2 regions of the Exiguobacterium sp. UBA5002 genome follow, and region 2 is predicted to be linked to the other one. Evidence: predicted binding sites of a transcription regulator. Region 2 holds the regulator's gene; the other holds the start of a gene.

What was found. The regulator Rex, encoded in region 2, represses fermentation and respiration genes when NADH is low (regulators of the CRP and FNR family bind a similar motif). The targets are predictions, from matches to a motif close to TTGTGAAATATTTCACAA.
Region 1: a site for Rex is predicted at 1,712-1,729, ahead of B4C70_RS08910 (L-lactate dehydrogenase). Genes of this name have one in related genera too.

What each region holds. Positions count from the first base shown of each region.
Region 1 is NZ_DGYQ01000028.1:16,557-20,212, reverse strand. It holds gene B4C70_RS08915 (GNAT family N-acetyltransferase) at 1-413, opposite strand, end outside; gene B4C70_RS08910 (L-lactate dehydrogenase) at 669-1,625, opposite strand; gene B4C70_RS08905 (DUF92 domain-containing protein) at 1,791-2,570, opposite strand; gene B4C70_RS08900 (5-formyltetrahydrofolate cyclo-ligase) at 2,564-3,109, opposite strand; gene rpmG (50S ribosomal protein L33) at 3,167-3,316, opposite strand; gene B4C70_RS08890 (1,4-alpha-glucan branching protein domain-containing protein) at 3,421-3,656, opposite strand, start outside.
Region 2 is NZ_DGYQ01000006.1:8,469-12,124, reverse strand. It holds tRNA gene B4C70_RS01330 (tRNA-Ala) at 662-737, opposite strand; gene tatC (twin-arginine translocase subunit TatC) at 842-1,621, opposite strand; gene B4C70_RS01320 (twin-arginine translocase TatA/TatE family subunit) at 1,629-1,826, opposite strand; gene B4C70_RS01315 (redox-sensing transcriptional repressor Rex) at 1,826-2,485, opposite strand; gene B4C70_RS01310 (ATP-binding cassette domain-containing protein) at 2,653-3,656, shown strand, end outside.

The DNA of each region.
Region 1 (3,656 bases), on a different contig from region 2:
TCATAAAGATTTTGTGCGGCTTCGTTCCCTGATAAAACGGCAAGAATGACTTGCTCGACGTCCGGTAACTTCTTCGCTTCCTCGATTAAGGCTTCCATCAGAGCGCGACCAGTACCCCCACGATATTCAGGTGATACGTATACTCCGGAAATCATCGCTTTATGCGATTCACGTGACAATTCATATGGTTTGACCTGACCAAACCCAAACAATGTATCACCGTCGAACATACCAAGCCAAACCTCATCGGAGTCGGGTTCTCCCTCAAGTCCTTCTTGTACTTCGCGGAGCGGGGTTTGCTGTTCATCATCAAACGAATGACCGAATGCATCTGGATGATTTTTTAATCCCTCAAGGCGTAGATTCCAGTATTGTTCTGCATCCTCTTTAGTTAGTTTTCGAAAAGTATACATGACTGTCGGTTCTCTCCTTTTTGGGTATCATGACGTACAAAAAATGACGTAAAAACCCTTCTATCTCTTACTTAACCCTTTTCTAGTAAAATAAAACCTAGATTTTTCTCTTTTTACTACCGGACGAATAGATGTAATTATTAACGTGTTTGTTCTCCACATCAAAAAAACTCAAGTGTGGACAATATGAAGCAGGTCCGACACTTGAGTTTTTTGCTACTTTATTTCGTAACACCTTCATCATGATTCGTACGATTATCCTTGTAAGACGGGTTCAAGCGTCTGACGCAATACATCAGCAGAATGATGGAATTTCTTCAACTCTTCATCCGTCAATGAGACTTCAATGATTTCACGCACACCTTGACGATTGATGATGGCAGGAACTCCAATATGGATACCGGAAATTCCATACTGACCATCGACATGCGCACCGACCGTCAACAGACAGTTCTCATTTCCGAGGATGGCACGAACGATCCGAACGAGCCCAAGCCCAATCGCATAATAGGTTGCCCCTTTGCGCTCGATAATATGATAAGCAGCATCTCGGACGTTGATGTAGATTTGATCAAGATCTGCTTGAGAATAACGATCGTCTTCAGCAAGTAGTTCATCAATCGTTTTTCCATAAATGCGGCTGTTACTCCAGGCAGCGAATTCCGTATCACCATGTTCGCCAAGAATATAGGCATGGGCATTTCGGGAATCAATGTGAAAGTATTCTCCGAGCATTTGACGCAGGCGCGCTGTATCAAGCACCGTTCCTGATCCAAATACGCGGGATTTCGGAAGACCAGAATATTTCCAGGCAAGATGCGCCATGATATCAACCGGATTAGAAGCCACGACGATGATACCATCAAAACCGGAATCCATGATTTGACGAATCATTTCTTTCATGATCAACGCATTCTTTGCAACGAGATCGAGTCTTGTCTCACCTGGTTTTTGTGGAGCGCCTGCCGTGATGACGACGACTTCCGCTTCGCGGCAGTCCGCGTAGTCTCCAGCCCATATTCGCATCGGTGAAGAGCTAAATGGTGTTCCGTGGTTTAAGTCCATTGCCTCGCCCTCTGCTTTGGCTTTGTTGACATCAATGATGACAAGTTCTTCACAAAGTCCAGCTGTTGACATCTGATAGGCAAAGCTTGAACCGACTGCACCAGCTCCAATGAGGGCTACTCGTGTCACTTTCGCATGTAATTCCATATCGTTATGTCCACCCTTCCATTCGTCCTAAAAGTTTGTTAACTATCTCACAAGTAAATTGTAACATCTTTCACATTATTTGTATCATGTGAAATTAATCACATTTGTCCATTTTGTGTCATTGATATCCTAACATAAGGAATTACATGCTCACATACTTTCCAGTTACCAAAATCGAACGATGATAAACCCGATTCCGCTTGCCAAACCACTCGTTAAGACATTGACAACATCATTCCCTAAAAATCGAATGCCTGAAACGTAAGCTGTCGGTTGACCATGGTGCTCTCGCTTTTCCGTGTATTCCCCACAAACCGTACATCGGTAAACGCGTTGCCCTACCGCTCCAAATAGTGTATCCAGTAGGCTCCCGAGTACACCGATGCTTGTTACGAGTAAGACGTGTCTTAAAGAAAGAGAAAATATCCAATGCGCTGCTACAGCGATGAACGCAGCTCCTGCGATCGTACCGATCGTTCCAATCAGCGACATCGCTCCACTCGTTCCTGCTGGTACCCGTCGTAACGTTTTGAGAGACCACGGATCACGTCTTGAGAGCGGTCCGATTTCAGATGCCCACGTATCAGCATTCGATGCTGCGATGACGAATAGAAATAACAAGAGATACGCAAAATCCATCGTCATGGCATACGCTAAGGCAGCAACGAACGCTACCCCTCCATTCGCAAGGACTTGCCATCCGTCACGCGCGCCGTCTTTCTCAACGATGGAGTCGACCGATTGTTTTCTAGATCGTCCGACCTTCGATAACAGACTCGAGCTACCAAAGAAGAGTAAGAGTACTACTAATCCTTGCCAACCGAATCCGAATGAGACACCACTACCGACGAGCAGGGTCATGATAGCACCACTTGTCGTCAATAAACGAAAAGATCGTCCGGTCCAAGCAAGCAATAGACAAAACAAAATGGTCGCGCTCAACATCGGATGACCTCTAATTCAGTGACGATCAAGTCAACGGGGATATCAAAGGCTTCCACTTCGAAATCTGGAAGAAGTTGTTCAGAAAAGGCAATCGATACTTTACATCCTGTATATGGCACGAGTGCACGATCGTAATAGCCTCCTCCCCATCCTAAACGATAGCCGTCCCGACGATAGGCGCGACCCGGAACGAGGCAAAGCTCTGCTTGATCAAGTGAGGCGCGACGTGCTGAAGCGATCGGTTCAGCAATCCCCATCTGATTTGCTTGCAGTTGATCTTCTGGTCCATGTTCATAAAAGACCATCTCGTCTCCGACTACTTTTGGTATCAAGACCGTCTTGCCCTCTTGCCACGCTTGTTCAATCAGCATTCTTGTATCACATTCATTTCGAAAAGCTAACGTGATCGCGACACAGGTCGCTTGTTGCCATTCAGGTAGTAACAAGACATGTTCGTGAATCAATCGTTCCTTTTCCGCACGGTTCTCCATCACATCTAGTCGTTCTTTGATCAGACGGCGTACTTCTTGTTTGTTCATAGTTGTCTTCCTTTCTACAAAAAAAGCCATCACACGAAGTGACGGCTTCCATCTCAATTATTTCACTTCACGGTGAAGTGTGTGCTTACGGAGACGTGGGTTGTATTTCTTCAACTCAAGACGCTCTGGGTTGTTACGCTTGTTCTTTTTAGTGATATAAGTACGGTCACCAGTTTCAGTGCAAGCTAATGTGATTTTAACGCGCATGGGATTCCCTCCTATCTAGCTCTCGATGTATCAAGTGATTTTGCTTTACATAAGGTTAAGCATACTCAAGTATCGTACCAAGAAAGAAAAGGAATTGCAACTGTTCATCCGTTCTTTTTCGGATTCGTCACGTGTTGATATGGTTTTTCAAGGTTCTCTTCAAAACGCAACGGCTTCTTTTCGACGTGATACTCTTGTTCCACCCCGTGACGTGACTCTTCTCGTTCTAGATAAACGATTGCTGATTGGCGCAACGCGTCTCCTTCAAGTCGTTTTAAAGCAACGACTAGACCGCCTGAACGATCAGGCGAACGCTCACTTTCGACATCGTAGACGTTAC
Region 2 (3,656 bases):
TATGTACACTTTTGACTCCTTCGAGTTGTTTGATATCTTCGATGTCACCGAACTTCACTTCACCACTGAATCCATTGATGACGGTTGTGAAGCTTTCTTTATATGTAACAGGAATCGCCTTTTTAGCGATAGCTGACTTGACTGATTTTTGGACGCTGACGAGTCGATCCTTGATCGATTCCTTTTCGGCATTGCTCAATGTGCTATACCGCTTGTTTTGAGATTGGGCGATTTGAATCGCCGGTTTTTGTTCCATCTCGATGACGACTCGGACTTTATCCGATTGTTTGTAGTTCTTTTCTTGTCCCGATTTCTTCAGTGAGAGCGCCTGCGGTTTTTGACCCGTCGCTTTGTCTTGTGAGGACAGTGCACCTTGCGCACTGACTAGATTGGAAGACGTCATTAAGACGGCTGCCATAAGTGCAATCTTCTTCTTCATGCGTTCGTTTCCCCTTTTCTGTAAAACCATAGTAGTAATACTAATAAAACAGTTTAACGAAAATTCTGTATTTTTAGTTTAATGAAGTTAATGGAAATAAACAATTTATATTTGTCTATTTTTTTAATTTTTTTCTTTTTGGTGACATTTTATATTTGGAAGGAATTTAACTGGGAACATAAAAAAACTCCTCGAGCACTCGAGGAGTTGAACGTATGAACTTGGTGGAGACTATCGGGATCGAACCGACGACCTTTTGGCTGCCAGCCAAACGCTCTCCCAGCTGAGCTAAGCCCCCATGAATTATCTTTAGTATACGCATCGCTAACTGCTTTATCAATATAAACATAACGCTTTCATAAAAAAGAATTCCTCCCGAAATGGCTGGAAGGAATTCACGATTCATTTATTCAATTCACGCATCAAATCCGCCTGTCGTTCAAGCTCTGCCTGTTGCTCGAGGATCAAGACCTTTTTATACGTCCGCGCGGAAATCAAGATACTGATTTCATAGAGAACGAACAACGGCACTGAGATCATCAAGTGTGACGTCACGTCCGGCGGTGCGATCAATGCCGCAACGACGAACAGCGCGAAATACGCATATTTTCGATTCTTTCGCATGAAATATGGCGTCACAAGACCAAGACGTGTCAGGAACATCGTCACGACCGGCAATTGGAAGAGAAGACCAAACGGCATCGTCAACCGGATCAAGAAACTGAAGTAGTTTTCGACCCCGATGACTTGCTCGATCCCCAATTCTTTCCCGAGATCCGTTGAGACTTCGAGCAAGAAGGGAAGCAACCAGAAATACGAGAAGGCTACACCAGCCAAAAATAGAAAGAAGATGACTGGAATATATGTCAGTGTTGCTTTTTGTTCCTTTTCATAAAGCCCTGGTCGGACGAATGCCCACAGTTGATACATCCAGAACGGTGACGCTAAAATCAGCGCGATGATGAACGCAAGATTCAAATACAACATTAAAGGATCGGCGACGTTGAAGGCATTTAATCCGATACCGAGCTCTTTTAAGTCCGCTTGCAGAAAACGGACGAGCGGTCGGACGAGCGGAAATGCGACAGCGAACAGGACGACGACGATGAGGAGCGACCAGACAATCCGCTTACGCAGTTCGTCTAGGTGCGACGTCATGCTTTGTTCTTGATCAACCGTCATGATTCAATCACTTCTCTTTCGGTTCGTCCTTTTTATCGTCGTCCATGATGCCGTTCGTGGCATTCTTGAACTCTTTCAATGTTTGACCGGCAGCACGACCGAATTCCGGTAACTTCTTCGGTCCGAAGATGATCAACGCGACGACAGCAATTAATCCGATACTCGCAGGTCCGATACCTAACGTGAGCGGGATAAGGTTTTCCATTATGATTTCACTCCTTCAGCTGATTGCGAATAATGCTTCATGAAATAAACTAACGACTGCAACTCGATCGATAAATCGATGTGATGAACCCGAACGCTCGCTGGCACGTTCAACCGTGCAGGCGTGAAGTTCAGAATGCCTGTCACACCATACTCGACTAACTCATCCGCTACTGACTGTGCGAACTGGGATGGAACCGTCAAGATGGCGACATCGACCTGATTCGCTTCGATTTGTTCTTTCATGTCCGAAACATGATAGATTGGAACGTCATGCGTCGTTGTTCCGACCTTCTCTTCGTCCGCATCAAACGCAACGACTATCCGAGTACTATTATTCTTTAAAAAGTTATAATTTGCAAACGCTGTTCCGAGATGACCGACCCCGATCAAGGCAACATTCGTCACCTCATCTTGATTCAAGGTTTTCCGGAAAAACGTTAAGAGATGTTGAACGTTATATCCATACCCCTTCTTCCCTAGTGCCCCAAAGTAGGAAAAGTCGCGACGAATCGTTGCTGAATCAACCTTCACCGCCTCGCTTAACTCAGCAGAAGAGACGCGGAGCTTGCCTGAATTGTATAAACTTTGGATGAAGCGATAATATAGCGGCAACCGTTTTGCTGTCGCTTGTGGAATTTTTGTGTCTGGTCCATTCATCCTGCAGTTCCCCCTTCGGCCACATCCATCGTGGCACCCAAATCTTTGCAAAAAGCTTTCTACTCTCCTTGATTGTAAACCACTTCACATAGAGTCACAAATAATATATTCCGCAGGACCTCGCGCTTTTGTTCGTGATAGACTAAAGGGTGGAAGGATGGATGGAAATGATACTCTTACAAGTCAACCAACTCTCGAAATCATTCGGCGTCGAGCCGATTTTAGAAAATATCAAATTGGAAGTACAGGAGCGCGACCGAATTGCGCTCGTCGGTCGAAATGGTGCCGGTAAATCAACCTTGCTCAAAATCATCGCTGGTGAACTCAGTCATGACTCGGGCGATATCATGAAAGGTAAAGATGTCAAAATCGGCTATCTCGCGCAAGACAGTGGTCTCGAATCGAATGAGACGATCTGGAACGAGATGCTGACCGTTTTTGAACATCTGCAAGAACAAGAACGGACACTGCGCCGGATGGAAATCGAGATGGGCATGGAGCACATCTTGAACGACCCGGTCGCTTACGATCGACTCCTGAAGACGTACGATCAAGCGCAACATGACTTCTCAGAAGCAGGTGGTTATCAGTTTGAAGCGAATATTCGCTCCGTCCTGCACGGCATGCGCTTTTATCCAGACGATTACTCACGCCGGATCCAGACATTGTCCGGAGGTCAACGGACACGGCTCGCCTTAGCGAAGATGCTCCTGCAAGCACCAGAGCTTCTCATTCTCGATGAACCGACGAACCATCTGGATATCGATACGCTCGCTTGGCTTGAAAGTTACCTCGGTGGTTATCGTGGTGCCGTTCTGATCGTCTCGCACGATCGGTACTTCCTCGATCAAGTCGTCAATGTCGTCTATGAGCTCTCTCGTAATGTCTGTCGTAAGTTCACTGGGAACTATACGAAGTACCTCGAGCAAAAAGCGGCATTGTACGATCAAGAAATGAAACAGTTCGAACAGCAGCAAGAAGAAATCGCGAAGATGCAGGATTTCATTCAACGAAACATCGCTCGGGCGACAACGACAAAGCGTGCTCAAAGCGTTCGAAAACGGCTCGAGAAGGTCGACCGGCTCGACCGACCAGATGGAGATGAACGCAGTACGGTCCTCTCCTTCCCAATCGAAAAACAGAGCGGGAATGACGTTCTTCAAGTCAATCA